DNA from 2 places in the Vibrio harveyi genome. Region 2 is predicted to be linked to the other one. Evidence: riboswitches for the same ligand, from Rfam matches in the RefSeq annotation. Region 2 holds a riboswitch; the other holds the start of a gene.
The links. A riboswitch is a leader RNA that binds a small molecule or an ion and turns the genes downstream of it on or off. The one in region 2 is predicted to bind lysine.

Region 1 (16,864 bases), 1.7 Mb from region 2:
CTCCTGAATTGGGTTTCTAAATTTCGTGAGCTTTATACCAATAACTGTGGCAATTGTCACGAATATTGCGCAAACGTTTGCGCGAGATTTGTTTTGATCGAAAAAAATGAGCTCGCGATAAACGCGAGCTGCTTACTTGATACCTTATTACATTCGAGCAAGAAGGATTTGTGCTTGCTCTACCATCTTCTTGCGTCCGAAGATCAGGTGGCGACGTTTACCGCCAACTTGACGCCAGAGTACTGCGCTACGAATACCCGATAACAACAACGCACGAACTTTGTGCTGGTTAGCGGTTTGTTGCAGTACAGATGGAGTACCAGTTACTTGAATACGAGGACCAATAGGGCTGACTACATCCAAGTAAATGCTCGCTAGGTTGCTGATCATTTGATCATCTAGCAATTCAAAATGTTCCGTTTGACGCTGAGCCATTTGAATGCGGTCACCAAGTTGTGACATTGCATCGTTACGACTCGATAGCTTGCGCTCTAATGCCATTAGGCTGATGATGTAGCGAGTGACTTCACTTCCAGATGGGGTGCTATCAATCCCTTTCACCAAGCATTCAAGACCCAGCTTAAGGTCGGCTTCGCGACCGAAAACACCGATGGTGTTGGCTGGGCTAGTATTCAAAATGGCGTTAATTGACGTTTCAAAGGCATCTTGATCACAATGTCCGTCTCTCGCTACCTGTTGAACCAAAGCAACAGCTTGGCAGATACCTGCAAAAGCGATAGTACGGTCATAAAGTGTATTCGCCACGTAACGACTCCTAAGCTTGAGAATATTTAATGCGTTGCTCGATGATGCCGCCACCAAGGCACACGTCATCTTTATAGAACACGGCTGATTGACCTGGCGTTACAGCAATTTGTGGCTCGTCAAAGATCACTTTAATGTTTTCATCATCGATAGGGATGATTGTACAAGGAATATCTTCCTGACGGTAACGAGTTTTCACTGTGCACTTCATAACATCGCGAATTGGCTCACGATCTACCCAGTGAAGTTGTGATGCAAGTAGACCTTCTGATTTCAGCATTGGGTGGTCTTTACCTTGAACCGCAATCAAAACGTTACGTTCTAGATCTTTCTCACCAACAAACCATGGGTCTTCGTTACCGCCACCGCCTTTACGACCACCGATATGAAGACCTTTGCGTTGACCTAATGTGTGGTACATCAAACCTTGATGCTGACCGATCACTTCGCCTTCTGGCGTTTCGATATTACCCGGTTGAGCAGGAAGGTAACGACCTAGGAATTCCGTAAACTTACGTTCACCGATGAAACAGATACCGGTAGAATCTTTCTTCTTCGCTGTGATCAGGTCTTGCTCTTCTGCGATACGGCGCACTTCTGGCTTCTCTAAATCACCAACAGGGAATAGGCTACGTGCAATCTGCTCGTGGCTTAATGTGTATAGGAAGTAGCTCTGGTCTTTGTTGCCATCTAGACCACGTAGCATTTGTGGTTTTTCCTGTTCTTCACCAGGTAAAGCGTCTTCTGGGAAAGAACGACGCACATAGTGACCCATTGCGATGTAATCTGCATCAAGCACTTCATCCGCAAATTCTAGAAATGCTTTGAATTTGATTTCTTTGTTACAAAGAATGTCTGGGTTTGGTGTACGACCTGCTTTGTATTCCGCAAGGAAGTATTCAAATACATTATCCCAGTATTCAGCAGCAAAGTTGATAGTGTGTAGGTGGATGCCTAGCTTGTCACATACTGCCTGCGCATCAGCAAGATCTTCTGCTGCTGTACAATATTCTTCGTTGTCATCTTCTTCCCAGTTCTTCATGAACAGGCCTTCTACTTGGTAGCCTTGTTGCTTTAGAAGATACGCAGAAACAGATGAATCAACGCCGCCGGACATACCGACGATGACTTTCTTTTGGCTGTTATCAGACATTACTAAACACCACTAAAATTAACGGGACGCAGATTCTACCAGAATCCACTGACCGGTGACAGATCCGAGATCGAAATCACACTTCGATTTTGGCTTAAATTTATCCAAATGCGAACGTGAGTATTAAATTCGATAAGTATAGAAGGGTTATATATGGCATAGTTGGCAAAAATCCAAGAGGAAAAATCAAATGACTGAAGAAAACCAATTTATGCAAGAAGCTGAGTTGATTGAAATTGTTGAAAATCAACTTGAAGATGGTAATCCACTTAAGGTGAAAGAAACGCTGATGCGTCTAATGATGACAGGCACACCACGTGAAGATGCGGTGGCGATGATGGCGTGTGCTATGTCTATTGAGATTTTTGACGTAATGAAGAACGGTGGGGAGTTCGACCTTAAGCGTTACAGTGAACACCTCGAACAACTGCCAGATCTTGGTTTCATGGAAGGCGAATAGGGCGATTGAAAGAAAAAAGCGGACTGCAAACGTTTGCTATAATTGCCTTTATTGCTGCTTTAATGACGGCGGTATAGAATCCGTTCTCCTTTTCATCCCCTTACTCAGACTAACAATATGAAATTTCCTGGACAACGCAAATCGAAGCACTATTTTCCTGTTCATGCTCGTGACCCATTGGTGAGCCAAGCACAAGAAAGCAAAAAGATGACGCGCACTCACATCATCGGCATTGACCAAACGCTGGTTGATATTGAAGCGAAAGTTACAACGGATGTGATTGAAAAGTACGGTTTGAGTAAAGGACACTCGTTGGTAATTGATGACGCGACTGCAGAAGCGCTATACCAACAGCTAAAAGAAGAATGCTTAATTACCAATGAGTATGCTGGTGGCACAATTGGTAACACGCTACACAACTATTCTGTGTTAGCGGATGACCGTTCAACGCTTTTGGGTGTAATGAGTCAGGACATCAAAATTGGTAGCTACGGTTACCGCTACCTATGTAACACTTCTAGCCGTATGGACCTGAACTACCTACAAGGTGTTGAAGGTGCCATCGGTCGCTGTTTCGCTCTGATTACAGAAGATGGTGAACGTACTTTCGCAATCAGTGAAGGTCAAATGAACCAACTTCACCCAGACAACATCCCTGAGAAAATCTTCAAGAGCGCATCTGCGTTAGTACTGACTGCTTACCTAGTTCGTTGTAAAGAAGGCGACCCAATGCCGGAAGCAACGATGCGTGCAATTGAATACGCGAAGAAACATGATGTTCCTGTGGTACTAACACTAGGAACTAAATTTGTTATTCAAGATGACCCAACATTCTGGCAAGAATTTATTCGTGACAATGTATCCGTTGTTGCAATGAATGAAGACGAAGCGGAAGCGCTAACGGGCGAATCTGATCCGCTAGCGGCGTCGGATAAGACGCTTGAGTGGGCTGACCTTGTGTTATGTACAGCAGGTCCTGTTGGTCTATTTATGGCGGGTTATACAGAAGAAAGCGCGAAGCGTGAAACGTCGTTGCCGCTGCTTCCTGGTTCTATTGCCGAATTCAACCGTTTTGAATTTAGCCGACCTGCAAAGAAAGACTCATGTGAAAATGCGATCAAAGTATATTCACATATCTCCCCATACATGGGTGGTCCAGAAAAAATTAAAAATACTAATGGTGCAGGTGATGCAGCATTGTCAGCAGTACTTCACGATATGGCTGCAAATAAATACCACAAAGAAAATGTGCCTAACTCTAGCAAGCACAGCAATGAGTATTTAACTTACTCTTCGTTCTCTCAAGTCTGTAAATACGCAAACCGTGCGAGTTACGAAGTGTTAGTGCAGCATTCACCACGTCTTTCTCGTGGTCTTCCTGAGCGCGAAGATAGTTTAGAAGAAGCATACTGGGAACGTTAATAGATTCTGTTGAATTAACCAACTTCTTACATACGCAAAAAATGGCGCATTCAAAATGCGCCATTTTTGTATCTATTTACAGACAAATAAAAAAGGCTCCCATAGGGAACCTTTTTAAAATTTCATAAATCTATTCTTAGATTAGGAAATCATCTAGAGATTTGCCTGCATCTAGTTGCTCTTGGATTGCAGAAGGTGTACGACCTTGACCTGTCCAAGTTTTCTCTTCACCGCTTACGTCAGTGTATTTGTATTTAGCAGGGCGAGGAGCACGTTTAGTTTTTGCTTTAGTTTTTGTTTCACCAGCAAGTGCACTAATTAGCGCTTCAACATCGATACCGTCTTGAGCGATTTGCTCAGCGATAGCAGCCAGTTTAGCTTCTTGCTCAGCTTGTGCTGCGCGGTCTGCTTCTTCTGCTTCTTGACGCTCTTGAACAACGATAGTTAGTTTATCTAGAGCTTCTTCCAATTGTTCTAGAGTCAGCTCACGAGAAAATGCACGAAGGCTACGGATATTTAGAAGTGTTTTAGTCAGCTCTGACATGACGATTCCTATTAATAGGTTAAAAGATTCTACATCGCTTATCGATAAGATAAATTAAATGTGAATCTAGAAATAAACATAGAGTCCTTATATTTAACTTTATCTTTCTGATATGTGCAAATGCTAATTCATGATTTAGATTAAATTTCTTTAGTTTTTTCGGGTTCTAACAATATTAATTAATCAATTTGAAATTTAATTAGCCACTTCAGACAATTTTTACTTAATAGATACGGTCTTTTTCTCGATCGCTATCATGTTTATTTATAGCTTGAATTAAATTTCCCTTTTTCTGACAGAAAAGGATTAGATGGCAAATGCTATCACTGTCATATTTCATTCATTTATTGTTGCACGTAAAACTATGGCGTATTTAATAGTAGTAATAAAGTTTCATAATGGACAAGGTTGAAGTGATTGCAGTTGCGCAATGTATGATTTGGTCACATTTCATTTATAAATCGAAATCGCGATTATTTATTCATTTAATTTAGTTTGATGTGTTGCAATGGGAGGCTTCATAGGTACAATGACAACCACCTGATGCAATATTGCAGATAAATTGTTGTTAATTTGTACGATTAACGGTTAATTGTTTGTTATTGCCGTAGAGGTGCAGTCTCGAAGAGTAGCTATTATTGGGGTGATGCCAATGAATAATAGTGGAAGGCGAAGATTGCCGAAGTAAGTGGGGCTATCGAAACCACTTGCTGGGGTTGTCTCTGAAAGGAACAACACTGCCATAGTATATTTACATTAAACTATGGAGCGCTACTGTAGGGTTGGGTGAAGTGTTCGCTTCCCTGTCGCTAAGTTCAACATGAGCACGTACCGTATGCTACGTGACTTGTCTGCAGTAGATCTCTAGCCAAACTTTGGTTTTTGAAGATCATGAATTTAATAGATTTTGCACATTCTCCTGTTTCGTTATTACCGCCTATTGTCGCGCTGACGCTGGCGATTCTAACTCGACGTGTTTTAGTTTCTCTTGGTGTTGGTATCGTGCTGGGTGCGGTACTTCTTAACGATTGGTCTATCGGTAATACGGTAGGTTATGTTAGTTCTCAAGTTTCTTCTGTCTTTATTGAAGACGGTGGTATCAATACTTGGAACATGAGTATTGTTGGCTTCCTTATTCTTTTAGGTATGACAACAGCGTTGTTAACACTTTCTGGTGGTACTCGTGCTTTCGCTGAATGGGCGCAAACACGCGTAAAAAGTAAACGTGGCTCTAAACTTCTTGCAGCTTTCCTTGGCGTATTCATTTTTGTCGACGATTACTTTAACAGTCTTGCTGTTGGTGCGATCTCTCGTCCAGTAACTGACCGCTTTTACGTCTCTCGCGCTAAGCTAGCGTACATCTTAGACTCCACAGCTGCACCTATGTGTGTGATCATGCCAGCATCAAGCTGGGGTGCATACATCATTACTATTATCGGTGGTATCTTGGTGTCACATGGCATCACAGAATATTCTGCACTAGGCGCTTATGTTCGCCTTATCCCAATGAACTTCTACGCTGTGTTTGCTTTGCTAATGGTATTCGCAGTGGCATGGTTTGGTTTGGATATTGGTAAGATGCGTGATCACGAAATCGCGGCGTCTCAAGGTCGTGGTTTCGATAAAGATAAAGAAAATGATACTCAAGAAGCGCATGAGCTAAATGAAGAGCTAGATATCCGTGAAAGTGAGAAGGGTAAGGTTTCTGACCTAGTTCTTCCAATCGTTACGCTTATTGTGGCAACGATTGCTTCAATGCTTTACACCGGTGGTCAAGCACTAGCAGCAGATGGCAAAGAATTTGCTTTGTTAGGTGCGTTTGAGAATACTGATGTTGGTACTTCTCTAATTTACGGTAGCTTACTTGGTCTTGCTGTCGCGCTATTTACGGTGCTGAAGCAAGGTTTACCAATGGTTGAGATTGCACGTACGCTTTGGATTGGTGCTAAATCAATGTTTGGTGCAATCCTAATCCTAGTGTTTGCTTGGACTATCGGTTCTGTTATCGGTGACATGAAGACAGGTTCTTACCTATCTACAATGGCACAAGGCAACATCAACCCACACTGGCTGCCAGTTATCCTATTCTTGCTGTCTGGTCTAATGGCGTTCTCGACAGGTACTTCATGGGGTACGTTCGGTATCATGCTACCAATCGCGGGCGATATGGCTGGCGCAACAGATGTAGCGCTTATGCTACCAATGCTAAGTGCGGTTCTTGCTGGTGCGGTATTCGGTGACCACTGTTCTCCAATCTCAGATACGACTATCTTGTCATCGACTGGTGCACGTTGTAACCATATCGATCACGTATCAACTCAGTTACCTTATGCATTATCAGTCGCGCTTGTTTCATGCGTTGGCTTTATTGCTCTTGGTATGACGGCTTCAATTGCGTTCTCTTTCATCGCAGCATCGATTACATTCGTTATCGTTTGTGCGATTTTGTCATGGCTTTCAAAGTCAAAAATGGCATCTTGTCAAAACGCGTAAGTTGCTTTTATACAAGCTTATAAAGAGGAAGCTCCGCTATTTCTAGCGGAGCTTTTTTTATACGCGATTTATGGTGAGGGGGGCAAATCGCGTTTTTGGGGATATTTTGTCTAGAAGACTGATATGAATAAGGCAAATAGCATGCCGAACTCAACTTGTTGAATTGTATGTTTTTTTATTTTAAGGAATGGACGCCATTGTCTAACTGATTGATAAACAAGAATTCACCTGTTACACAGTGTTACGTTACAGTTTATCAAGGCTCGAAGTTCAACGGGATCAGACGGGTAGGTTATATTTTTTAATTAAGCGATAGAGTGTGGTTCTGGAGATCCCCAAATGTCTCGCAGCGGCACTCATGTTGTGCTTGTTGTCTTCAATCGCTTTTAGTAGATAATCCAAATCTATTTGTTCGACAGAGGGAAGAAGTTGCCTCTCACTGGTATCTAAACCGAGATCTGCAACATGTAGAGTGTTGTTTTCGCACATAACAATCGCTCTTTGGATCACATTACGAAGCTCTCTTACGTTTCCGGGCCACTTGTGCTTCATTAGCTTGTTTCTAACTTCTGTTGATAGCCCTTGAGACCTTTTATTGGTAAGAGAACTCAAGAAGTATTCTGATAATGTCAGGATGTCTTTGCCACGCTTCCGTAGGGGGGGAATAGTAAGTGGCAGAATATTGAGTCTGTAGAACAGATCCTCGCGAAACGTTCCCTGTATTACTTCATTTTTTAGATCTACGTGACTTGCTGCTATCACACGGCAGTCTACGTCGATGATATTGTCTGCACCCACTTTATGTATTTGCTTACTCTCAAGGAAATGGAGTAAATGTATTTGTAATTCTGGCGGCATATCGCCAATCTCATCGAGAAATAGGGTGCCTCGATTTGCTTTCTGAATAAATCCAATCCTATCGGAGATAGCTCCTGTAAATGCGCCTTTTTCATGACCAAAAAGCTCAGATGCAATCAGTCCACTCGGAATTGCTCCACAATTTACTTCGACAAATGGGAATGAATGCCTGTTGGACAGCTCATGGATGATACGAGCACACATTCCTTTTCCGACCCCTGTTTCACCTTGAATAAGCACCTCTGCGTCGCATCGTGCGTATTTTTTGAGCTTGTTACGAAGTTCATTGATGCACGCACTGTTCCCTATTAAAGGAACCAATGGATCTGCATCTGCCGAATGTCGTTTTAACGTAGTGTCGATTTTTTGCACTTTGATGACTCTTTACTTTTATGCCCCAAAGGAAAGTTTAGTAATGAATGATGTCTCAAATTTGAATCAAGTGTTTCGTTATTGAGACTTTTGTTGCTTGTCGCATTGATGGAATTTTAAACGTTTGTTTTTGCGAGATTTGAGGCTACTAGTTTTTTTATAACAAATTGGTGGCATAAATGAGCTGAATTTGTGTTTCTTTGATGATTGAAATGAAAATAAAGAATAATAATATCAATTGGTTAGTAAAAACATTAGGAAAAGTGCAAATTCGTTGTTGAAAAAAAATTAATCCTTCGTTAGTGTGGTCATTAACGAATCAACATAATCGAGCCTTAAATAAGTATGCGTAATTTTGTAATGAACATTCATCACCATCATCACCCAGCCTAGTCTTTCGGGAGATGCACGCATACCCGGGAGATAGGAAACTCCCGGAGGTGAAAATCAAAGTGAAAACAGATTTCAAACCCTCGGGAGACCAACATCTCTCGAGGGTTTTTTAGTTTTACTGGTTTATAAAATATTTTAATTACCGAATCTGGCACAGGGATAAAGCAATGCAAACACAACGCTTAAGAATTGCAATTCAGAAAAAAGGTCGTCTAAGCAAAGAGAGCCAAGCTCTACTTAAAAAATGTGGCGTGAAGTTCAATGTAATGGGTGAGCGTTTAGTTGTTCATTCTGAAAATATGCCAATTGATTTGCTTTTGGTTCGTGACGACGATATTCCAGGTCTAATTATGGATGGCGTGGTTGACTTGGGCTTTATTGGTGAAAACGAATTAGAAGAAGTTCGTCTTGATCGCAAAGCACTGGGTGAACCGTCTGAATTTGTTCAACTTCGTCGACTTGATTTCGGTGGTTGCCGTTTATCTATCGCGATTGATAAAGACGAAGAGTACAACGGTCCTCAAGACTTAGCTGGAAAACGTATCGCCACAACTTACCCGCAGCTGTTAAAAGCTTATATGGATGAAGCGGGTGTTCCATTCTCAACATGTATGTTGACAGGCTCAGTAGAAGTTGCTCCTCGCGCTGGTCTTGCTGATGCCATCGCTGACTTGGTCTCTACAGGCGCAACACTGGAAGCGAACGGTCTTAAAGAAGCTGAAATTATCTTCAAATCAAAAGCGACACTGATTCAACGTACTGGCGAATTCGATGCAGACAAAGTGGCGCTAATCGAAAAACTTCTTACCCGCATGCAAGGCGTACAGCAAGCGAAGGAGTCTAAGTACATCATGTTACACGCACCTGCAGAGAAGCTAGACCAAATCAAAGCTCTACTTCCTGGTGCTGAAGACCCAACGGTATTGCCTCTATCTGCTGACAAGCAAAAAGTTGCGGTTCATTTGGTAAGTACTGAAAACCTGTTCTGGGAAACCATGGAACAGCTAAAAGAACTGGGTGCGAGCTCAATTCTAGTACTACCAATTGAAAAAATGATGGAGTAATCGCAATGAGAACAGTCGTATGGCAATCGCTAAGTGAAACGCAGCAAGACTCAATCCTAGAACGTCCTGCAATTACAGAAGGTGCGAATATCACTGCCGCGGTTTCTGAAGTAATCGCAAAAGTTCGCAAAGAAGGCGATGCTGCATTATTGGAGCTAACTGAGAAGTTTGACCGAGTGCAGCCGGAATCTATCCGTGTATCAACTCAAGAAATCGATGAGGCATCTGCGCGTCTTTCTGAAAAAATGAAGAATGCACTGGAGCAAGCGTATGAAAACATTGCTAAGTTTCACAAAGCGCAGAAGCCGCAGCCAATCAAAGTAGAAACTCAACCGGGTGTAGTTTGTGAACAGGTAACGCGCCCAATTCAAAAAGTGGGTTTGTACATTCCCGGTGGCAGTGCGCCATTGCCATCGACTGTTTTGATGCTTGGGGTTCCTGCAAAAATTGCAGGCTGTCGTAAAGTGGTGCTTTGTTCTCCACCCCCAATTGCTGACGAGATCCTTTATGTAGCAAAACTGTGTGGCATTGATGAAGTGTACAATGTCGGCGGTGGTCAAGCCGTCGCAGCAATGGCTTACGGAACAGAAACCGTATCTAAAGTTGATAAGATCTTTGGTCCAGGTAACGCTTACGTGACAGAAGCAAAACGTCAGGTAAGTAATGATTTCCGTGGTGCAGCGATTGATATGCCAGCGGGCCCATCAGAAGTGCTAGTGATTGCTGATGAAACGGCAGACCCAGATTTCATTGCAGCGGATTTGTTAAGCCAAGCAGAGCACGGTCCTGACTCTCAAGTGGTTCTTGTGACTCCTTCTCCTGTGCTTGCAGATCAAGTGACGGATGCTGTTCAACGTCAGCTTAAAGAGTTGTCTCGTGCGGACATTGCCGAGCAAGCATTAGCTTCAAGTTTGATTATTATTGCTGAGTCTCTGACTCAATCGGTTTCAATCTCAAATTACTACGGTCCTGAGCACTTAATTGTTCAGACGAAGAACCCACGCGAGCTTCTGCCTCTATTAGACAACGCAGGTTCTATTTTCCTTGGTGATTGGTCGCCTGAATCAGCAGGTGACTACGCATCGGGTACTAACCACGTTCTTCCTACTTACGGTTACACACGTACTTATTCAAGCTTAGGCTTGGCGGACTTCTCTAAGCGTATGACGATTCAAGAGCTATCTGCTGACGGTCTAAAGAACCTTGCCCCTACAGTAGTCACTATGGCTGAAGCAGAAGGCTTAGATGCACACAAACGTGCGGTGACTATCCGTGTAGAAAAATTGGCAGCGAAGTAAGAGGATATTGAGATGGAAAAGCTAGCGCGTAAACAAGTCCAAAAACTTACCCCTTATTTATCGGCTCGCCGAATTGGCGGTACTGGTGACGTATGGCTAAATGCCAACGAATCACCATTTAACAATGAATACAAAACAGACTTTGCTCGTCTTAATCGTTACAGCGAATGCCAACCGAAAGAACTGATTTCCGCTTACGCGGCGTATGCGGGTGTGAAACCAGAACAAACGCTGACTTCTCGCGGTGCAGATGAAGGCATTGAGCTACTGATTCGTGCTTTCTGTGAGCCGGGTGAAGATGCGATTCTTTACTGTCCACCGACTTACGGTATGTACGCTATCAGTGCCGAAACCATCGGTGTTGAGCGCAAAACCGTACCACTGACGTCAGATTGGCAACTAGACCTTGCAGGCATCGAAGCCAATCTGGATAACGTGAAACTGGTTTTCGTATGTTCGCCAAACAACCCAACAGGTAACTTGGTTAAGCGTGAAGACATTGTGTCTCTGCTTGAAATGACAAAAGACCGAGCAATCGTTGTAATGGATGAAGCGTACATTGATTTTTGTCCAGAAGCGTCAACGGTAGATTTGCTGGCGCAATATCCGAACCTAGCAATTCTGCGTACTCTGTCGAAAGCTTTCGCGCTTGCTGGTCTGCGTTGTGGATTTACGCTTGCGAACGAAGAGCTGATTAATGTACTTCTTAAAGTTATCGCACCATATCCAGTACCGGTTCCAGTGGCAGAAATTGCTACTCAAGCGCTGTCTGAAGCAGGTCTAGCGCGAGCGAAGTTCCAAGTTCTCGACTTGAATGCAAACCGAGCTTACTTACAAGTTGGTTTGTCAATGATTCCGGGATTGGAAGTCTTTGAAGGATGGGGGAATTACCTATTGGTGAAGTTCCCAGATGGCGATGATCTTTTCAAAGCCGCTTGGGATACGGGCATTATTTTACGTAACTCACCAATCGAGAACTGTGTACGTATCAGTGTGGGTAACCGCGACGAGTGCGAAAAAACACTCGGATTTATCAGAAACTACTACTCATAAGTAGAAAAAGTATTTATCGCTCTCGCTCAATAGCGGGAGCGCCAAAAAGATATAGCAATAAGGAAGTTCGAGTGAGCAAACAACAAAAAATCCTTTTTATCGACCGTGATGGCACCTTAATTGTTGAGCCGCCGGTTGATTTTCAAGTAGACCGTTTAGATAAGCTTAAACTAGAGCCATTTGTTATCCCAAGCCTGTTGTCGTTGCAGGATGCCGGATACCGCCTAGTGATGGTAACGAACCAAGATGGTCTAGGTACCGACAGCTACCCACAAGCAGACTTTGATGCTCCACACAACATGATGATGGAGATCTTTGAGTCTCAAGGTGTGAAGTTTGACGACGTGCTGATTTGTCCTCACTTTGATGAAGATAACTGCTCTTGCCGTAAGCCTAAATTGGGCTTGGTAAAAGAGTATCTACAAGGTGGCAAAGTTGATTTTCAAAACTCTGTTGTGATTGGTGATCGTCAAACCGATCTTCAACTTGCAGAAAACATGGCAATTCGTGGTATTCAATACAACCCAGAAACCATGGGTTGGAAACAGATCCTGAAAGATCTGACGGTGAAAGCTCGTGTTGCTGAAGTGATTCGTACCACGAAAGAAACGGACATCAAAGTTGCGGTTAATCTTGATGAGCAAGGCGGTAATGACATCTCAACGGGTCTTGGTTTCTTCGACCACATGTTGGATCAAATTGCGACGCACGGTGGATTCCAAATGGTGTGCAAAGTGGAAGGAGACCTTCACATCGATGATCACCACACAGTAGAAGATACCGCTCTTGCCTTGGGTCAGGCGTTGAAAGAAGCGCTGGGTGACAAGCGTGGTATTGGTCGCTTTGGTTTCAGCCTGCCAATGGATGAGTGTTTAGCACAATGTGCGCTAGACCTATCAGGTCGTCCCTACCTTAAGTTCGACGCGCAGTTTAGCCGTGAGCAAGTGGGTGATCTTTCAACAGAGATGGTGGTTCACTTCTTCCGTTCTCTGACTGACACCCTAGCGTGTACGCTGCACCTGTCTTCTGCGGGCAATAATGACCACCACATCATTGAAAGCTTGTTTAAAGCGTTTGGTCGTACTTTACGTCAAGCAATCAAAGTAGAAGGCACTGAGCTACCAAGTAGTAAAGGCGTGCTTTAAGGCTCACGTTAGCAAGGAGAAAAACAGTGACAGAACAGAAAGTTGTCATTATCGATACTGGCTGTGCCAACGTTTCTTCGGTGAAGTTTGCCATTGAACGCCTAGGTTATGACGTAACTATTTCAAAAGATCCACAAGTTGTATTGGCAGCTGACAAGCTATTTCTACCGGGAGTGGGGACTGCCAGTGAAGCGATGAAGAACCTAGAAGAGCGCGATCTTATCAGCTTGGTAAAACAGGTAGAAAAGCCTTTGCTAGGTATCTGTTTAGGCATGCAACTATTGGGCAAAGTGTCTCAAGAGAAAGGGCAGAAAGCAGATGAGTTGGTTGAGTGTCTTGGACTTTGTGATGGCGAAGTAAAGTTGCTACAAACCGGCGATTTACCGCTGCCGCATATGGGGTGGAATACAGTGTCTGCAAAAGCAGGTAACCCACTGTTCAAAGGCATTGAAGAAGGTGAGTACTTCTACTTTGTACACAGCTTTGCAATGCCTGTCGGGGAGTACACGATTGCTGAGTGTGAATACGGCAACCCGTTCACAGCAGCAGTACAAAGTGGCAACTACTACGGTGTGCAGTTCCACCCTGAGCGTTCTTCAAAAGCAGGCGCGAAGCTTATTCAAAACTTCTTAGAATTATAAAAGGGATTTAGTGTGATTATTCCAGCTCTTGATTTAATTGAAGGACAGGTGGTTCGCCTTTATCAAGGTGATTACGGTCAAGTTACCGAGTACAAAGTCGACCCAGCAAAGCAGTTTAATTTGTACCACCAAGCGGGTGCTAACTGGCTACACTTAGTGGATTTAACTGGCGCGAAAGACACGACAGCACGCCAGTTAGATTTGATTGCAAAGCTACTAGCAAGCACACCAGCAAACATCCAAATCGGTGGCGGTGTGCGTACAGAGCAAGACGTGGTTGACCTGCTAGAAGCGGGTGCTCAGCGTGTTGTCGTTGGTTCTACAGCGGTAAAACAGCCAGAGCTTGTGAAAGGTTGGATGGAAAAATACGGTGCAGAGAAAATTGTTCTCGCGCTAGACATCAACATCGATCAAGACGGCACGCGTAAGGTAGCGATCTCTGGTTGGCAAGAAGATTCAGGCGTGACTATCGAAGCATTGATCAACGATTATCTGACGGTAGGTCTACAGCATGTGCTTTGCACGGACATTTCTCGTGACGGTACGCTAGAAGGTTCAAACGTTGAGCTTTACGTCGACTTATGTAAACAGTACCCGCAAGTGCAGTTCCAATCTTCAGGTGGCATCGGTTCATTAGCGGATATCGAAGCACTAAAAGGCAGCGGTGTTGCTGGCGTGATTGTTGGTCGTGCATTGTTAGATGGTAAGTTCACAGCAGAGGAGGCGTTTGCATGTTGGCAAAGCGAATAATTCCATGTCTTGATGTTCGTGATGGACAAGTGGTGAAGGGCGTCCAGTTTCGCAACCACGAAATTATTGGTGACATCGTTCCTCTGGCGCAGCGTTATGCTGAAGAAGGCGCAGACGAGCTTGTGTTCTACGATATTACCGCTTCAAGTGATGGTCGTGTCGTCGATAAAAGTTGGGTCGCTCGCGTTGCAGAAGTGATTGATATCCCGTTCTGTGTGGCTGGTGGTATTAAATCAGCAGAAGACGCGGCGCGCATTCTTGAGTTTGGTGCCGATAAGGTATCTATTAACTCTCCTGCCTTGGCTAACCCTCAGTTGATTACTGACCTTGCTGATAAGTTTGGTGTGCAATGTATCGTCGTTGGTATCGATTCATACTACGACAAAGAGACGGGCAAGTATCAGGTTTACCAGTTTACTGGTGATGAAGAACGCACCAAAGCGACCCAATGGGAAACGCGTGATTGGGTGCAAGAAGTACAAAAGCGCGGCGCTGGTGAAATCGTGCTGAACATGATGAACCAAGACGGTGTACGTAACGGCTACGACATCGAACAACTGAATATGGTGCGTGAAGTGTGTAACGTGCCATTGATTGCATCGGGCGGTGCAGGTGCCATGGAGCATTTCGCAGAAGCCTACCAAAAAGCAAATGTGGATGGCGCGCTTGCCGCATCGGTATTCCACAAGCAAGTCATCAATATTGGTGAACTAAAGCAGTATTTGAAACAACAAGGCATTGAGGTACGACTATGAGTGTGAAAGCCGCCGAAGTAAGTTCGCTAGCTGAGCGAATCAACTGGGAAAAGGTGGATGGTCTGGTACCTGCCATCGTACAAGATTTCCAATCAAGCCAAGTGCTGATGATGGGTTACATGAACCAAGATGCGTTGGCAAAAACGGGCGAAACAGGTCAAGTGACGTTTTTCTCTCGTACCAAGCAACGTCTTTGGACGAAAGGTGAGACCTCTGGCAACGTATTGCAATTGGTGAACATTCAGCTCGATTGCGACAACGATACGCTACTGGTGAAAGTGAATCCCATTGGTCCTACGTGTCACTTGGGTAACACTACTTGCTGGGATGTGGACCCTCAAGAGGAGTCACAAATGGTGTGGCTTCATCAACTTGAGCAGCTATTGGCTGCCCGCAAGAGTGCCGACCCAGATTCCTCTTATACTGCCAGTCTTTATGCCCGTGGCACCAAGCGTATTTCGCAAAAAGTGGGCGAAGAAGGCGTTGAAGTCGCGCTTGCGGCGACGTCGGGCGATAAGGCGGAGTTAGTGTGTGAATCTGCAGATCTGATATACCACTTACTGGTATTGCTTCAGGACCAAGGTCTATCGATGAATGACGTGGTGAATAAACTGAAAGAGCGTCATAAATAAGCCTGCTATAGATAAATGAAAGCCCCTATGACTCGGGAGTCTAGGGGCTTTTTTAATTTAGTGTTCTTGGTTCGGGGTAAACCTCGGCGACAGTGCGAGTGGCGATTGGATTCTGAATCATGCTCGTCCCTCGCTGTTCAGAATGACGGTATATTTTCTAATGGTGCTTGCAGTAGAGTTATCTACTTCAAACAGGTACATATATTCACGTCATTTCGACAAGCCTAAGCGATGTCAAGAATCCAATTAAATCGAGTTTAATAAGCTAGGTATGAATGCTTTACCCACAACACTTCTTAAATTTCTTACCACTTCCACAGATACACGGGTCATTGCGACCTACTTTTAGGCTACTTACTGGCTGGCTTAAGCGTGGATCTTGCTCTAGTTCGTCTTCTGGCTCTTCAGGAAATGTGCCGTCAATGTAGTACCAAAGTCCGTCTTCTTTTACAAAGCGAGAACGCTCTGTCATGCAGTAGCGTTTGCCGTCTTCATTAAAGTACGCATTGAACTCAACAAAACCTTCATTCTTGTTGCTACTCGCTTCAGTTTTGACTACCTCAAGCTTGCACCAATCGCTATCGATGGACTGGGCAATGCCTTCACGTTGTTCTTCTGCGTTACAGCTTGGGTGATATGTTTTTACCACGTAATCCACTAGACCCAACACATGTGCACTATAGCGAGAACGCATCAACTGCTCTGGAGTGATGACGTCAGCATGGTTATTGTGGGCGATTTCACAACACTGTGAGTAGGTGCGGTTAGACCCGCAAGGACAAGAAGAAGCCATAAAATGAAATCTCGATTAATTAAGCGGTAAAACAAACAACCTTTTACACCCAACTTATTCTCGCTGAACGTAGCATCGCGAGGTTACTTGAGCATATCAGTGAGGCTGGAGGTATTCTTTTGGGGCATTATAGCGATTTAGGGCGTTTGAGACAGCAGTTCTTGGGCCCACGCAGTGGATTGACTGAACGCCTTCGCTAATTGTGGTTCATTCAGTTTGAGCGCGTTACAGTACTTTTCCGTCGTTTCCCAATCGGCTTTCTCGTAAGCAATG
Region 2 (16,864 bases):
CCGAGGAAAAGAAATCAACCGAGATTCCGAAAGTAGCGGCGAGCGAAATTGGACTAGCCCTTAAGCTTTTTATGCGTCAGGTGAAACTTCTGGAAAGTTGTGCGATACAGGGTGATAGCCCCGTAACCGGCAACGCATATAAAGTGAAATCGAGTAGGGCGGGACACGTGATATCCTGTCTGAATATGGGGGGACCATCCTCCAAGGCTAAATACTACTGACTGACCGATAGTGAACCAGTACCGTGAGGGAAAGGCGAAAAGAACCCCTGTGAGGGGAGTGAAATAGAACCTGAAACCGTGTACGTACAAGCAGTAGGAGCACCTTCGTGGTGTGACTGCGTACCTTTTGTATAATGGGTCAGCGACTTATATTCAGTGGCAAGGTTAACCATCTAGGGGAGCCGTAGGGAAACCGAGTCTTAACTGGGCGTTCAGTCTCTGGATATAGACCCGAAACCAGGTGATCTAGCCATGGGCAGGTTGAAGGTTGAGTAACATCAACTGGAGGACCGAACCGACTAATGTTGAAAAATTAGCGGATGACTTGTGGCTAGGGGTGAAAGGCCAATCAAACCTGGAGATAGCTGGTTCTCCCCGAAAGCTATTTAGGTAGCGCCTCGGACGAATACTACTGGGGGTAGAGCACTGTTAAGGCTAGGGGGTCATCCCGACTTACCAACCCTTTGCAAACTCCGAATACCAGTAAGTACTATCCGGGAGACACACGGCGGGTGCTAACGTCCGTCGTGGAGAGGGAAACAACCCAGACCGCCAGCTAAGGTCCCAAATTACTACTAAGTGGGAAACGATGTGGGAAGGCTCAGACAGCCAGGATGTTGGCTTAGAAGCAGCCATCATTTAAAGAAAGCGTAATAGCTCACTGGTCGAGTCGGCCTGCGCGGAAGATGTAACGGGGCTAAGTAGTAAACCGAAGCTGCGGCAATGTACTTTAGTACATTGGGTAGGGGAGCGTTCTGTAAGCGGTTGAAGGTGTGTGGTAACGCATGCTGGACGTATCAGAAGTGCGAATGCTGACATGAGTAACGATAAAGGGGGTGAAAAACCTCCTCGCCGGAAGACCAAGGGTTCCTGTCCAACGTTAATCGGGGCAGGGTAAGTCGACCCCTAAGGCGAGGCCGAAAGGCGTAGTCGATGGGAAACGGGTTAATATTCCCGTACTTCTTACAATTGCGATGGGGGGACGGAGAAGGCTAGGTGGGCCTGGCGACGGTTGTCCAGGTTCAAGTGCGTAGGCTTAAGAGTTAGGTAAATCCGGCTCTTTTTAAGGCTGAGACACGACGTCGAGCTACTACGGTAGTGAAGTCATTGATGCCATGCTTCCAGGAAAAGCCTCTAAGCTTCAGATTGTAAGGAATCGTACCCCAAACCGACACAGGTGGTCGGGTAGAGAATACCAAGGCGCTTGAGAGAACTCGGGTGAAGGAACTAGGCAAAATGGTACCGTAACTTCGGGAGAAGGTACGCTCTCGACGGTGAAGTCCCTTGCGGATGGAGCTATTGAGAGTCGCAGATACCAGGTGGCTGCAACTGTTTATTAAAAACACAGCACTGTGCAAAATCGTAAGATGACGTATACGGTGTGACGCCTGCCCGGTGCCGGAAGGTTAATTGATGGGGTTAGACTTCGGTCGAAGCTCTTGATCGAAGCCCCGGTAAACGGCGGCCGTAACTATAACGGTCCTAAGGTAGCGAAATTCCTTGTCGGGTAAGTTCCGACCTGCACGAATGGCGTAATGATGGCCACGCTGTCTCCACCCGAGACTCAGTGAAATTGAAATCGCTGTGAAGATGCAGTGTACCCGCGGCTAGACGGAAAGACCCCGTGAACCTTTACTACAGCTTGGCACTGAACATTGACCCTACATGTGTAGGATAGGTGGGAGGCTTTGAAGCACGGTCGCTAGATTGTGTGGAGCCGTCCTTGAAATACCACCCTTGTAGTGTTGATGTTCTAACGTCGACCCCTAATCGGGGTTGCGGACAGTGCCTGGTGGGTAGTTTGACTGGGGCGGTCTCCTCCCAAAGCGTAACGGAGGAGCACGAAGGTGGGCTAATCACGGTTGGACATCGTGAGGTTAGTGCAATGGCATAAGCCCGCTTGACTGCGAGAATGACGGTTCGAGCAGGTGCGAAAGCAGGTCATAGTGATCCGGTGGTTCTGAATGGAAGGGCCATCGCTCAACGGATAAAAGGTACTCCGGGGATAACAGGCTGATACCGCCCAAGAGTTCATATCGACGGCGGTGTTTGGCACCTCGATGTCGGCTCATCACATCCTGGGGCTGAAGTCGGTCCCAAGGGTATGGCTGTTCGCCATTTAAAGTGGTACGCGAGCTGGGTTTAGAACGTCGTGAGACAGTTCGGTCCCTATCTGCCGTGGGCGTTGGAAGATTGAAGGGGGCTGCTCCTAGTACGAGAGGACCGGAGTGGACGAACCTCTGGTGTTCGGGTTGTGTCGCCAGACGCATTGCCCGGTAGCTAAGTTCGGAATCGATAACCGCTGAAAGCATCTAAGCGGGAAGCGAGCCCTGAGATGAGTCTTCCCTGATACTTTAAGTATCCTAAAGGGTTGTTCGAGACTAGAACGTTGATAGGCAGGGTGTGTAAGCGTTGTGAGGCGTTGAGCTAACCTGTACTAATTGCCTGTGAGGCTTAACCATACAACACCCAAGGGGTTTTGATGGACTCAATGTAAGAACATTGAATGTGTGTAAGTAGAACTTAAAATCAGTTTTCCGAATTAAAGAATTTGCTTGGCGACCATAGCGATTTGGACCCACCTGACTTCCATTCCGAACTCAGAAGTGAAACGAATTAGCGCCGATGGTAGTGTGGGGCTTCCCCATGTGAGAGTAGGACATCGCCAGGCTTGTATTTTATTTTCACTTTTTATGAAAAAGTGAAGACAAAAACTTAGACTTTAGGTCTAACCAGTGCGGAGCGGTAGTTCAGTTGGTTAGAATACCGGCCTGTCACGCCGGGGGTCGCGGGTTCGAGTCCCGTCCGCTCCGCCACTTATTCAGACAAAGCCCTAGCAGAAATGCTAGGGCTTTTTCGTTTGCGCTATTATTTTGGTTTACGACCAACGAGTCCCGCTCGTGTGCAGTCCAATTGAGTGCAAGTCCAACCGCTCCGCCACTTATTTAGAAACCCAGCCTCCGGACTGGGTTTTGTCATTTCTAGAGTACGATTCCCTCTTTCTAGAAAACGAGCCCGCAAAAGTTTCAGATAACCTGCAATTTCTTCCGATGTCCCTACCTTAATTACTGTTATTCAGAAAAACACCACACAACGATGTGGTTCGACAGAACAACTTTTGTTTTTAGATACTCATTGACTTTTCAACTAGAGCTCAGTGGCTCGTAAATTTGCTTGAGCATTAATGTTTGGACTTCGTCACACTCACATAGAGCGTCTTGTCCTCGCTAGTAAAGATCTCGAGGTTTGCAAAAGTGAATCTGATAGATTTTGCTAGCTATCTTTATGCATTCCTGTAGATTTTTCTCAAGTTGAAGCTATTCATTACCACTTTGGCTGTATTTGGTTGATCGAACTATAAAAGGTGCTGGGCTAGGGAATAGAGTATTGTCTAGAGGTCTAGTCGCGAACAAAGTATAAAAAAGGCAGCCAGTTGGCTGCCTAATTCTAAGAATTATCGTGGTACTTATTCTTGAGATGCTTTTGCTTCTTGTGGTTCCGATGAAACTTCTGCTTCCATGTTTTTCTCTGCTTGTTTCGCTTTCTCAATCATTGGTGTAATGGTTGAGCCTTGGATAAGGATTGAGAACACCACTACTGAGTAAGTCATTACCATGATGATCTCTTTTACATCAATCAACTTCTCTGGAATTACTAAGATGCCTGAGGGAATTGATAGTGCCATTGCCAATGCAAGACCGCCGCGCAAGCCACCCCAAGTTAAGATCTTAATAGACCAAGGATTATATTTTCTATAGCGCTTAAATCCGATGTAAGAAATGAACACGCTTAGATAGCGAGCAGCCAGTACTAGTGGTACTGAAATTGCCATCATGATCCAGTCTTCTTTGTGGAATTCGAACAGCAGCATCGACATACCAATAAGAAGGAATAGCACGCCATTTAAGAACTCATCGACCAATTCCCAAAAGTGGTCTAGATGATCTTCACTCTCTTTAGAGAAGCCAATGAAGCGCGTCCAGTTACCGATCATGATGCCCGATACCACCATCGCAAGTGGTCCAGATACGTGAAGGTATTCTGCAAATGCGTAACCAGCGGTTGGTACACCTATAGTAAGTAGTAGTTCCATTGAGTGGTCATCAGTTGCGCTGATTAGGTAATGGAAAATTAAACCTAGTACGAAGCCGTAAACGATGCCACCAATCGCTTCTTGAATGAATAGCATTGTCACACTACCTACCGTTGGAGCTTCAGTACCGAAGGCGATGGTGAATAGTGTTACGAAAATAACCAGACCAAAGCCGTCGTTAAACAGAGATTCACCTTCGATCTGTGTAGAGATTCGTTTTGGTGCATTAAGCTTTTTAACAATGGCGAGTACTGCAATCGGGTCGGTTGGGGAGATAAGCGCACCGAATAGCAGGCAGTAGACGAGGTCGAATTGAATGCCGATAGCTTGGCAGAAGCCGTAAAGTACAAAACCAATAAAGAAGGTTGAGAAGAGTGTTGCACCTAAAGCGAGTACGGTGATTTCCCATTTTTGGTCTTTGAGGTTAGGGAGTTTTATACCCAAACCACCGGCAAAAAGTAGGAATCCGAGGATACCTTTAAGAAGAAAGTCCTCGAAGTTAATGCTGGTAACCGTTTCGGTCGCTATCTCGGTGAGATGAAACCAATCATTTTGACCTGCGATTAGAATGAGGAGTGAAAGAATCATCGAACCGGCAGTGATTGCGATGGTGGTTTGCATCTTTCCTATCTTACTGTTTACAAAGGCAATAACCATTGCGGCTGCAGATAGAAAACATAAAGTATGATAGACCGACATAGAGCTCTCTATTTGTAACATTTTATGAATGGAATTCTCGGACGATGTTGACTAAATAGCAAACATTTTTTCGAGATTATTTTGTAACTCGACGGAGACAAAATAATCAGTAATTCGCATTTTAGACGTCTAGACTCCTTTAATTTGTGTGATAGGATGGAGAGATAACTAAAGGAATGAGGCTGTACTGTGGGAAGTAATGTAAGACAACAGATTGAAGCTCAATTAAAGCAACGTATCTTGCTGATCGATGGTGGTATGGGCACCATGATTCAGGGATATAAACTTGAAGAGCAAGACTATCGAGGAGAGCGCTTTGCGGATTGGCATTGTGATCTAAAAGGCAACAACGATTTGTTGGTGCTCACTCAGCCTCAATTGATTAAGGAAATTCACAGCGCTTACTTAGAAGCAGGCGCTGATATTCTTGAAACCAACACCTTTAACGCGACGACGATTGCGATGGCTGACTATGAGATGGAAAGCCTGAGTGAGGAAATCAACTTTGCCGCTGCAAAGCTTGCGCGTGAAGCCGCTGATGAGTGGACGGCAAAAACGCCAGAGCGCCCACGTTATGTCGCGGGTGTGCTTGGTCCAACAAACCGTACTTGTTCTATCTCCCCTGATGTAAACGATCCGGGCTATCGTAACGTCAGCTTCGATGAGCTTGTTGAAGCTTATTCAGAATCAACTCGAGCGCTGATCAACGGTGGCTCTGACCTTATTCTGATCGAGACTATCTTCGATACACTTAACGCGAAAGCTTGTGCCTTCGCGGTTGATAGCGTCTTCGAAGAACTAGGCATCGAGTTGCCAGTTATGATCTCCGGTACCATTACCGATGCTTCTGGACGTACGCTTTCTGGTCAAACAACGGAAGCCTTCTATAACTCTCTTCGTCATGTTAACCCTATTTCATTTGGTTTGAACTGTGCGCTTGGTCCTGACGAACTGCGCCCGTACGTAGAAGAGCTTTCTCGTATTTCTGAATCTTTTGTTTCTACTCACCCAAACGCGGGTCTACCGAATGCTTTTGGTGAGTATGACCTTTCGCCAGAAGATATGGCGGAACACGTTAGAGAATGGGCGGAGAGTGGTTTCCTTAACCTAATTGGTGGTTGTTGTGGTACCACGCCAGAGCATATTCGCCATATGGCAATGGCAGTTGAAGATGTGAAACCTCGTGATTTGCCTGAGCTTACGGTTGCTTGTCGTTTATCCGGTCTTGAGCCTCTTACTATTGAAAAAGAGACGCTGTTTATCAACGTGGGTGAACGTACTAACGTAACTGGTTCTGCTCGATTTAAACGTCTGATCAAAGAAGAACTCTATGATGAAGCGTTAGAGGTCGCCCGACAACAAGTTGAGAACGGCGCTCAGATCATCGACATCAACATGGATGAAGGCATGTTGGATGCAGAAGCCTGTATGGTTCGCTTCCTAAACCTATGCGCATCTGAGCCTGAGATCTCTAAAGTGCCTATCATGGTCGACTCTTCTAAATGGGAGGTTATCGAGGCGGGTCTGAAGTGTATTCAGGGCAAGGGCATCGTAAACTCCATCTCTTTGAAAGAAGGTAAAGAGAAGTTTGTTGAGCAAGCAAAGCTGATCCGTCGCTATGGTGCTGCAGTTATCGTTATGGCGTTTGACGAAGTTGGTCAGGCAGAAACACGTGAGCGTAAGCTAGAAATCTGTACTAATGCTTATCGTATCTTGGTTGATGAAGTCGGCTTCCCACCAGAAGACATCATCTTTGACCCGAACATCTTTGCGGTTGCGACGGGCATCGAAGAACACAACAACTATGCCGTGGATTTCATCGAAGCGGTTGCTGACATCAAGCGCGACTTACCTCACGCGATGATCTCTGGTGGTGTGTCTAACGTTTCCTTCTCATTCCGCGGTAATAACTACGTTCGTGAAGCGATTCACGCGGTGTTCCTATACCACTGTTTTAAAAATGGTATGGACATGGGCATCGTTAATGCGGGTCAGTTGGAAATTTACGATAACGTTCCTGATAAGCTGCGTGAGGCGGTAGAAGATGTGGTTCTTAACCGTCGTGATGATTCGACTGAGCGACTACTAGATATTGCAGCAGAATACGCAGGTAAAGGCGTTGGTAAAGAAGAAGATGCGTCTGCACTAGAGTGGCGTACTTGGGCGGTAGAAAAACGTCTAGAGCATGCGTTGGTTAAAGGCATTACTGAATTCATCGTTGAAGATACCGAAGAAGCTCGCCTTAATGCATCCAAACCGCTGGAAGTAATCGAAGGTCCGTTGATGGACGGTATGAACGTGGTGGGTGACTTATTTGGTGAAGGTAAGATGTTCCTTCCGCAGGTAGTGAAATCAGCGCGTGTTATGAAGCAGGCAGTAGCGCACTTAGAACCTTTTATTAATAAAGAGAAACAAGCGGGCTCTTCCAACGGTAAGATCTTACTGGCTACGGTTAAAGGTGATGTGCACGATATCGGTAAGAACATTGTTGGTGTGGTACTGCAATGTAATAACTACGAGATCATCGACCTTGGCGTAATGGTGCCATGTGAGAAGATCCTCAAGGTAGCCAAAGAAGAAAACGTCGACATCATTGGTCTTTCTGGTTTGATCACTCCGTCCCTTGATGAAATGGTGCATGTCGCCAAAGAAATGGAGCGTCTTGATTTCGATCTTCCACTTCTGATTGGTGGTGCAACAACATCGAAAGCGCACACGGCGGTTAAGATTGAGCAGAACTACAAACATCCTGTGGTTTACGTCAATAACGCTTCTCGTGCGGTTGGTGTATGTACATCATTACTTTCAGACGAACTTCGTCCTGGCTTTGTTGAGAAACTGGACGTGGACTATGAACGCGTACGTGATCAGCATAATCGTAAGAAGCCGCACACCAAGCCTGTTACTCTAGAAGAAGCACGAGCGAACAAAGTCGCGATTGATTGGGATAAGTACACGCCTCCTGCTCCTGTGAAGCCGGGCATTCATATCTTTGATGACTTTGAAGTGTCTACTTTGCGTAAGTACATCGACTGGACGCCTTTCTTTATGACTTGGTCGTTAGTCGGCAAGTATCCAACAATCTTTGATCATGAAGAAGTGGGTGAAGAGGCTCAACGCCTGTACAAAGATGCTAACGAACTACTAGATCGTGTTGAGCGTGAAGGGTTACTCAAAGCGCGAGGTATGTGTGGTCTATTCCCTGCTGCAAGCGTGGGTGATGATATCGAAGTTTACACCGACGAGTCGCGTACTGAAGTGGCGAAAGTGCTGCATAACTTGCGTCAGCAAACGGAGAAACCGAAAGGCTTCAATTACTGTCTGTCTGATTATGTTGCACCGAAAGAGTCTGGTAAGCACGATTGGGTTGGTGCTTTTGCTGTAACCGGCGGTATCGGTGAGCGTGAACTTGCCGACGAATACAAAGCACAGGGTGATGATTACAATGCCATCATGATTCAAGCGGTAGCGGACCGTCTGGCGGAAGCATTTGCTGAGTATCTACATGAGCGTGTGCGTAAGGATATTTGGGGTTACGCTGCGGATGAAGATCTGTCGAATGAAGACCTGATTCGTGAGAAATACCAAGGTATTCGTCCTGCTCCTGGCTACCCAGCATGTCCAGAGCATACTGAGAAAGGACCGCTTTGGGAGCTTATGAATGTTGAAGAAAACATTGGAATGTCACTGACATCGAGCTATGCGATGTACCCAGGTGCATCCGTTTCGGGTTGGTACTTCTCGCACCCTGACTCTCGTTACTTTGCGATCGCTCAGATCCAAGAGGATCAGCTGCAAAGCTATGCTGATCGCAAAGGCTGGGATAGGATCGAAGCGGAAAAATGGTTAGGTCCCAACATTAACGGTTAACCAAACCAGATCGAAACGAAAAGGGCTGCCATGTGCAGCCCTTGCTTATTAGTGGATGAAAGAGTTTTTATTGCTCGAACAATTCAGTATGCAGTTTTTGAATCGCTTGGCGAGATACCGACTCGTGAACAAGGAAGCACAGGTTATGTGGACTTGCTCCGTAACAGATCATACGTAGGTTGAAGTCTTCTAGCGTGCCAAATACTTGCTTCGCGTAGCCTTTGCTTTCACTCATGTTGTTACCAATCAGAGCGACGAGACATAGGTCGTGTTCTACTTCTACTTTACATAGCTCTTCAAGCTCTTCACGCGCGGCTTGTGGTAACTGAGGAGCACCGCCAGACGTGTCTGTTTGGTCAAGAGTGAGTGACACACTGATTTCAGATGTGGTGATCAGATCTACAGAGATTTTGTGCTTCGCTAGGATCTCAAATACTTTGGCTAAGAAGCCGTATGCGTGGAACATGTTAGCACTGCGTAATGTCACCATGGTTTGGTTGCAGCGCAGAGCAAGTGCTCGGAATAAAGGTGAGCTCTCTACTTGGTGGCGGATCCATGTACCACCTTTTTCCGGTTCTTTAGACGAGCCTACGAATACAGGGATGTCGTGACGAAGTGCCGGAACTAGCGTTGAAGGGTGTAGAATTTTTGCGCCGAAGTTTGCCATCTCTGATGCTTCGCTAAAGCTGATCTCTGGGATTGGCGCTGCTTTTGAGGCGATACGTGGGTCTGTGGTATAGATGCCCGGTACGTCGGTCCAAATCTCTAGACCTGCTGCTTTCACACCTTCTGCAATGAGTGCTGCACTGTAGTCACTGCCGCCACGACCAAGCGTGGTGGTATTACCTTCTTCATCTGAGCCAATAAAACCTTGGGTGATAACCACGTATTCTTGGCAAAGTGGTACTAACTTTTCTTGTGCTAGCTGCGAAATTGTCTCGACATTAGGTTCAGCTCGACCAAAATTACCATCGGTTTTTAGCACGTCGCGAATATCAAAACGAACTGCGTTCACACCACGCTCACGCATTAGTTGTGCAAGGATATGAGTCGACATTAATTCACCACAAGCGACTAAATGGTCTGTCAGTTTGGTGCTTGCTTGGATTGAAGCAGCCTCTGCCAAGCTCGTGACGGTATCAAGAATCGAATAAACCTCAGCTGCTGCTTCGGTTGCGTTTTCTAGCTGCGACAGAATCGATTCGTGGATACCTGCTAGTTTCTGAAGTACTTCTGCTCGATGTTCTTGGTCTTGAACACCATTTGCCAGCTCAACCAATAAGTTAGTGACACCTGAGCAAGCGCTGCTGACGACAAGACGAGTATTTGGGTTGTTTTCTATGATAGTGGAGCAACGACTCATTGCCTCAAAGTTGGCAACACTGGTTCCACCGAATTTTGCTACGTTAAATGCGCTCACTGCGTTCTCCCACGACTTCCTGAAAAAATAACAACAATTAATTGGTTGCCCAATACATCCAATGTTTGGTGAGGAAAGGAACAGAGCAAATAGAGAGGTAGTTAGAATGTAATTTGAAAATTTACCCTCAGAAGCTCTTCATCATACGGCGCTGATGACAGTTGATGGGACTCAACCCAAGTCAACCGACAAGTCAAATCCTGCAACTTTGACTTACCTCGGCACTACTCCCCCTGAGTGATTGGTATTGGAATTGCGGCTCCACAAATCACCTGCCTGGGTAGTGCTCCTCTTCTGCATAAAGCTTAAACATTGAACGGTTTTGCTGTCACATTGTCAACCAATATCTCAACCATTATGAAAGTTTTTATTAACGAATTTGTGACAGTGGTTTGACCTCTATACTTAGGGCTAATTGCCGATAGAGGAAAAATCTATTAGGGTGAAAACTCCGATGCCTGAGCCAGCATTTTACATAGAACTTTTATAACGCTCAGGATGAATGACTGCAATCAAGGAGCTGACATGCCGATCCAAAGCTTTATTCCCCCACATCGTATTTTAATGGGACCTGGTCCATCTGATATTTCACCTCAGGTTTTACAAGCGCTTAGCCGTCCAACGGTTGGTCACCTAGACCCACTTTTCATTGCTATGATGGATGAACTAAAACAACTGCTTAAATACGCTTTCCAAACGGAAAATGAATTTACTATCGCAGTCTCTGCGCCGGGTAGTGCAGGTATGGAAACGTGCTTTGTCAACTTGATTGAAAAGGGCGACAAAGTCATCGTCTGCCGCAATGGTGTTTTCGGTGAGCGTATGCGTGAAAACGTGGTTCGTGCTGGTGGTGAAGCGGTTGTCGTCGATGATGAGTGGGGAACGCCTGTATCGGTCGATAAAGTTGAAGAAGCATTAAAGCAGCACCCTGATGCGAAGATTCTTGCTTTTGTTCATGCAGAAACGTCGACGGGCGCGGTGAGTGACGCTCAAGTCTTGGGTAAGCTTGCGAAGCAATACGGTCTGCTATCGATTGTCGATGCCGTGACTTCGCTTGGTGGTGTACCTCTCAAAGTCGATGAATGGCAGTTAGATGCTGTGTATTCTGGCAGCCAAAAATGTTTGTCTTGTGTTCCCGGCTTATCGCCAGTGACTCTTTCTCCGGCTGCTATTGAGAAGATTCAATCCAGGACGACACCGGTTCAAAGCTGGTTCTTGGATCAAAGCTTAGTATTAGGTTACTGGAGTGGAGAAGGCAAACGCAGCTATCACCACACTGCACCGGTGAACAGTTTGTATGCGCTACATGAAGCTCTACTTATCCTTAAAAATGAAGGCTTAGAAAATGCATGGGCGCGTCACCAGTTAATGCATGAGAAGCTTAAAGCGGGTCTGCAAAAACTAGGTTTTGAATTCGTGGTAGAAGAAGAATATCGACTACCGCAATTGAATGCGATTTATGTCCCTGAAGGAATTGATGAAGCAAAAGTGCGCAATCACTTACTTGAAACCTACAACCTAGAGATTGGTGCAGGTCTTGGTGCACTTGCTGGTAAAGCATGGCGAATTGGACTGATGGGCTATGGTGCTCGACCTGAAAATGTTGCTTTGTGTTTGCGAGCTTTAGAAGAGTCACTGACTGAGTAAATCGCCTCGGTAATGAGGTAAAGAAAAGCGAAGGTTATTCCTTCGCTTTTTTGTATTTATTGCTCAGCGCTGGACGTTGGTGTTGGTGAGATAGCTTGAGAAGGTGGCTGATAGTTGACGCCACTGAAATCAATTTTAGGGAACAAGAACTGTGCCTCAGCGCGAATTTGTTCTGCCTTGCTTGTGTCATCCAACCCTTGATATGCCAGTATCAAGTTGTTGTAAAACGCTGGGCGTGGCTTGTCTTTAATGATTTCCAGAGACCAATCAATGTAAGGCTGAATCAAGGTTGGATCTTGTTTATATAAGCCGATGTTTAAGAAAGTACTGTATACATCCCAATCGAAACGATCTTTCCAAACCACAGGATTTGTCACCTGATTTAAGATGTCCGGGTTGGTCGGGCGCGTTGTTTCAAACTTGGTTAAGACATAGTTGGTGTGCAATGCGCTAACCATATAGAAAGTAAATACTGCTGGAATGACGAGGCTACATACTCGCAATAAACTTTTGGTTACTTTGCTAAACGGTGCTTGGCGGTAACGAGAAACTCGTTGGTCGACCCAATAAAGCAGAATCACAAAGATCAGCCAATGCACCAATGAATGATAGAAGGGATATTCTAATTGCGAGTGCAGCACGATTGGAATAAACAGTGCCAGCAGTGCTAAGCGAGTACCGCGTTTGGCTTGGTAGATGCGATATAGCACTAACGCCATTGCCAAAAAGATCCCCAGAATTGGCAACAATCCGCCCTCTACCGCCCAGTACAACAATTCATTGTGCGGGTGATCCATCGATGGCAAGCCCGCAGGATAGCTTTCATTGAGTGCATGCTGACGCGCTGTGTATAGCATGTATTCTGACTCAAACTTGCCGTAACCGTACCCAGTGAATGGCTTCTCAATCACCATGTCCAATGTTTGTGGGAAGGTGTAAGCACGTGGTGACTCCATATTCACCTTTTCACTGGCAAGACCGTTTCCATCTGGGAAGGCAATATTCATCACCACAATCGACAGCGCGAGACCTGTTGCCATCGCCATCACCCATCGAACAAAACGTGCACGCGTTGCAAAGCGATACATGTATGGAATCACCAGCAAAATAGCAATGATGGATGCTAGCCAACCAGTACGAGAGGCAAGGGCAACGATAAGAGGCAGTGTCAGTACAGGTACGGCGTACAACAGGTAAATATCGCTGAGTTTACGAGAATATTTGTAAGGCTGTCTGGCGAGTAGATAGCTGGCAATCACTAAACCAGTTGCAAGGAAGCTCGCCATGACATTTGGTTGCTGGAAGATGCCATAAGGGCGGTTAGCTACCGTGTCGTATCCAAATACGTTTCCTGGTTTAAGGTAAAGGTATTGCGTTAAACCGAAAATTGCTTCGATAACAACGGCAAGGACAATAAACCACAACAAGCGCTGGCGATGCTTGTTACTGAAGTGGAACTGCTGCAGTACAACGAAGAACAACATGCCGCACCACAGACCAATCAGTTTATTTGCTGCGAGCGCACTATCCGCATTGGGGTAGAAGATAGGTAGCGTCATGATGATACAGCTGATCAACAGACCGATTGTTAATTTGGAATAGCGTAATACACGATTGGTCGCAAGTTGGTAGCAACCAATACCAAGTGCAAAGCTGAACGCAATCCACGTGGTCGCATTAAAAGACAGTGCTAGTCCAGAGCCACCCGGATTTGGCATAAAGAAGTGCATCGCCAACAGAAAGAGAGCTGCTAACGCGATGAGAAACTTGCGGTTAAGAGGAACTTGCACTTTACCTGGAGAAAGCTTAGTTCCACTGACGTGTATAGTTGCCATAGTTATTGTGTTGTTTTGAATGAAAAAAGACCAGCATTGGCTGGTCTTTGTACTTTACCTGTTTTTTCTACTTCAACATAGGCTTAAGGAAGCGAGCTGTGTGCGAACCTTCGATCTGAGACACATCTTCAGGCGTTCCTTGTGCGATGATCTCACCGCCGCCTTGTCCGCCTTCGGGACCTAAGTCGATAATCCAGTCTGCCGTCTTAATTACATCGAGGTTGTGCTCAATGACGACAACGGTATTTCCGTGGTCTCGCAGACGGTGCAGTACAGTTAGTAGCTGCTGGATATCGTGGAAGTGCAGACCGGTTGTCGGCTCATCCAAAATGTATAAGGTTTTACCAGTATCACGCTTAGACAGCTCTCGAGCCAGTTTCACACGCTGAGCTTCACCACCTGACAACGTAGTTGCTGCTTGACCTAAGCGAATGTAAGACAAACCAACATCCATTAGCGTTTGCAGCTTACGAGCAATCGCTGGCACTGGGTCGAAGAAAGTACGTGCATCTTCTACCGTCATTTCTAGTACTTCATCAATGGTCTTGCCTTTGTAACGAACCTCAAGTGTTTCGCGGTTGTAGCGTTTACCTTTACACACATCACAAGGAACGTAAACGTCAGGTAAGAAGTGCATTTCCACTTTGATTACGCCGTCGCCCTGACAGGCTTCACAGCGACCACCACGAACGTTAAAGCTAAAGCGCCCCGGTTTGTACCCGCGAGAGCGCGACTCTTGCGTACCCGCAAACAGTTCACGAATCGGAGTAAATATGCCTGTGTAAGTGGCAGGGTTTGAACGTGGTGTGCGACCGATAGGGCTTTGGTCAATGTCGATAACTTTATCGAAGTGCTCTAAACCTTTTATCGCTTTGTATGGTGAAGGATGCGCCGTTGTTGCACCGTTTAATTGAGTATGGGCAATCTTAAAGAAGGTATCGTTGATCAGAGTCGACTTACCTGAACCGGATACACCGGTGATACAACTGAACAAGCCAACAGGAACGGAAAGATCGACATTCTTTAAGTTGTTACCTGTCGCGCCAAGTAGTTCAACGGTTTTCTTTGGATCGCGTGGCGTACGCTCTTTTGGTACCGCAATCTCTTTCGCGCCACTGAGGTACTGACCAGTCAGTGAGTTCGGATTGGCGATAATCTCGTCCATCGTACCTTCAGCGACCACGTTACCACCGTGTACACCTGCGCCTGGACCGATATCGATCACGTGATCAGCGCAACGAATCGCATCTTCATCGTGCTCAACCACTAATACTGTGTTACCCAAATCTCTTAAGTGGGTTAGGGTTTTCAATAGGCGTTCGTTATCACGCTGGTGGAGACCAATCGATGGCTCATCTAGAACATACATGACGCCCACTAAACCAGCACCAATTTGGCTTGCTAAACGAATACGTTGAGCTTCACCACCCGATAGGGTTTCCGCGCTGCGCGATAAGTTGAGGTAGTTCAAACCCACGTTAACTAAGAACTGCAAGCGGTCGTTGATTTCCTTCATCACTTTTTCAGCGATTTGGGCGCGTTGACCTTCTAGTTGCAATGAGTGGAAGAATTCCAATGCGTCGGCGATGCTGAGTTCAACAATCTCCGGTAGTGTCGTATCGGCGATAAAGACGTTACGAGCTTCAAGGCGTAGACGAGTACCGCCACAGCTTGAGCAAGACTTCGTAGAGATGTATTTCGCAAGCTCTTCACGTACCGAGTTAGATTCAGTATCGCGGTAACGGCGTTCAAGTGTGTTCAGGATCCCTTCAAAAGGATGGCGCTTAACGCGAATGTCACCACGATCGTTAATGTACTTGAACTCTACTTCAGTACGCCCCGAGCCTTTAAGAATGATGTCTTGGGTTTTCTTTGGTAGAGAGTTAAATGGTGCGTGAAGATCGAAGCCGTAATGATCCGCCAGCGCTGTCAACATCTGGAAGTAATAGTAGTTCTTTTGATCCCAACCGCGAATCGCGCCTTGTGCCAAACTCAGCGTTTCATCTTGAATGACTCGGCTTGGATCAAAATATTGCTGCACGCCCAAACCATCACAGGTGCCACACGCGCCAGCAGGGTTGTTGAAAGAGAACAAGCGAGGCTCAAGTTCTTGCATGCTGTAGCCACAAATTGGACAAGCAAAGTTGGCTGAGAAGATCACTTCTTCGCCCTCGCCGTCCATTGGTGCCACAACCGCAATACCACCAGAAAGCTCTAGCGTGGTTTCGAAGGATTCAGCTAAACGTTGCTGCAAATCTGGGCGAACTTTAAAGCGGTCCACAACTACTTCAATAGTGTGTTTCTTGTGTAGTTCTAGCGGCGGTGGATCAGAAAGATCGCAAGTTTCACCATCGATACGTGCGCGGATGAAACCTTGAGCTGCTAGGTTCTCCAGTGTCTTAACGTGCTCACCTTTACGCTCTTTCACGATAGGAGCAAGTAGCATCATTTTGCTGCCTTCTGGCAACTCTAAGACTTTATCGACCATTTGGCTGATGGTTTGTGCTGCTAGAGGCGTATGGTGTGTTGGACAACGAGGTTCACCAACGCGTGCGTAAAGCAGACGCAGGTAGTCGTACACCTCAGTAATAGTACCAACAGTAGAGCGTGGGTTATGTGATGTTGATTTCTGCTCAATCGAGATTGCAGGAGACAAACCTTCTATGTGGTCAACATCTGGTTTTTCCATAAGAGACAAAAACTGGCGTGCGTAAGCTGATAAGGATTCGACGTAACGTCTTTGACCTTCAGCATACAAAGTATCGAATGCGAGAGAGGATTTACCAGAACCACTCAAACCAGTAATGACAATCAGTTTATCGCGGGGGATAGTGAGGTTGATGTCTTTGAGGTTATGGGTGCGGGCACCACGAACTTCTATTTTATCCATCGTTTTTGCTCTATGTATAACCAAGTGACGCAAGTATTACATAGTGTGAGAAATGTGCAAAGAAAATACTGGACAAAAAAACAGTAAAAGAAAGCCCAGCATTAAGCTGGGCTTTAGAATCAGTAAGTTTGAGTTATTTACACTTCTTTCTTCGTTGCGTGTTTACCTAGCTCAGACTTTTTTTCGTCT

Region 1: another riboswitch for lysine. It lies ahead of tet(35) (tetracycline efflux Na+/H+ antiporter family transporter Tet(35)); the one in region 2 lies ahead of lysC (lysine-sensitive aspartokinase 3).

What each region holds. Positions count from the first base shown of each region.
Region 1 is NZ_CP125875.1:1,798,050-1,814,913, reverse strand. It holds gene hflD (high frequency lysogenization protein HflD) at 148-765, opposite strand; gene mnmA (tRNA 2-thiouridine(34) synthase MnmA) at 776-1,918, opposite strand; gene QMY49_RS08710 (hypothetical protein) at 2,109-2,378, shown strand; gene QMY49_RS08705 (inosine/guanosine kinase) at 2,496-3,800, shown strand; gene QMY49_RS08700 (H-NS family histone-like protein) at 3,937-4,344, opposite strand; lysine riboswitch at 4,945-5,126, shown strand; gene tet(35) (tetracycline efflux Na+/H+ antiporter family transporter Tet(35)) at 5,236-6,837, shown strand; gene QMY49_RS08690 (sigma-54 interaction domain-containing protein) at 7,117-8,073, opposite strand; His leader region at 8,436-8,574, shown strand; gene hisG (ATP phosphoribosyltransferase) at 8,628-9,524, shown strand; gene hisD (histidinol dehydrogenase) at 9,530-10,822, shown strand; gene hisC (histidinol-phosphate transaminase) at 10,835-11,875, shown strand; gene hisB (bifunctional histidinol-phosphatase/imidazoleglycerol-phosphate dehydratase HisB) at 11,947-13,020, shown strand; gene hisH (imidazole glycerol phosphate synthase subunit HisH) at 13,047-13,661, shown strand; gene hisA (1-(5-phosphoribosyl)-5-[(5-phosphoribosylamino)methylideneamino]imidazole-4-carboxamide isomerase) at 13,674-14,411, shown strand; gene hisF (imidazole glycerol phosphate synthase subunit HisF) at 14,393-15,166, shown strand; gene hisIE (bifunctional phosphoribosyl-AMP cyclohydrolase/phosphoribosyl-ATP diphosphatase HisIE) at 15,163-15,798, shown strand; gene QMY49_RS08645 (YchJ family protein) at 16,079-16,591, opposite strand; gene QMY49_RS08640 (EAL and HDOD domain-containing protein) at 16,729-16,864, opposite strand, start outside.
Region 2 is NZ_CP125875.1:7,532-24,395, forward strand. It holds rRNA gene QMY49_RS00035 (23S ribosomal RNA) at 1-2,683, shown strand, start outside; rRNA gene rrf (5S ribosomal RNA) at 2,776-2,892, shown strand; tRNA gene QMY49_RS00045 (tRNA-Asp) at 2,961-3,037, shown strand; gene QMY49_RS00050 (cation:proton antiporter) at 3,688-5,013, opposite strand; gene metH (methionine synthase) at 5,203-8,883, shown strand; gene lysC (lysine-sensitive aspartokinase 3) at 8,951-10,303, opposite strand; lysine riboswitch at 10,427-10,605, opposite strand; gene QMY49_RS00065 (pyridoxal-phosphate-dependent aminotransferase family protein) at 10,829-11,950, shown strand; gene QMY49_RS00070 (PglL family O-oligosaccharyltransferase) at 12,007-13,785, opposite strand; gene uvrA (excinuclease ABC subunit UvrA) at 13,853-16,675, opposite strand; gene galU (UTP--glucose-1-phosphate uridylyltransferase GalU) at 16,813-16,864, opposite strand, start outside.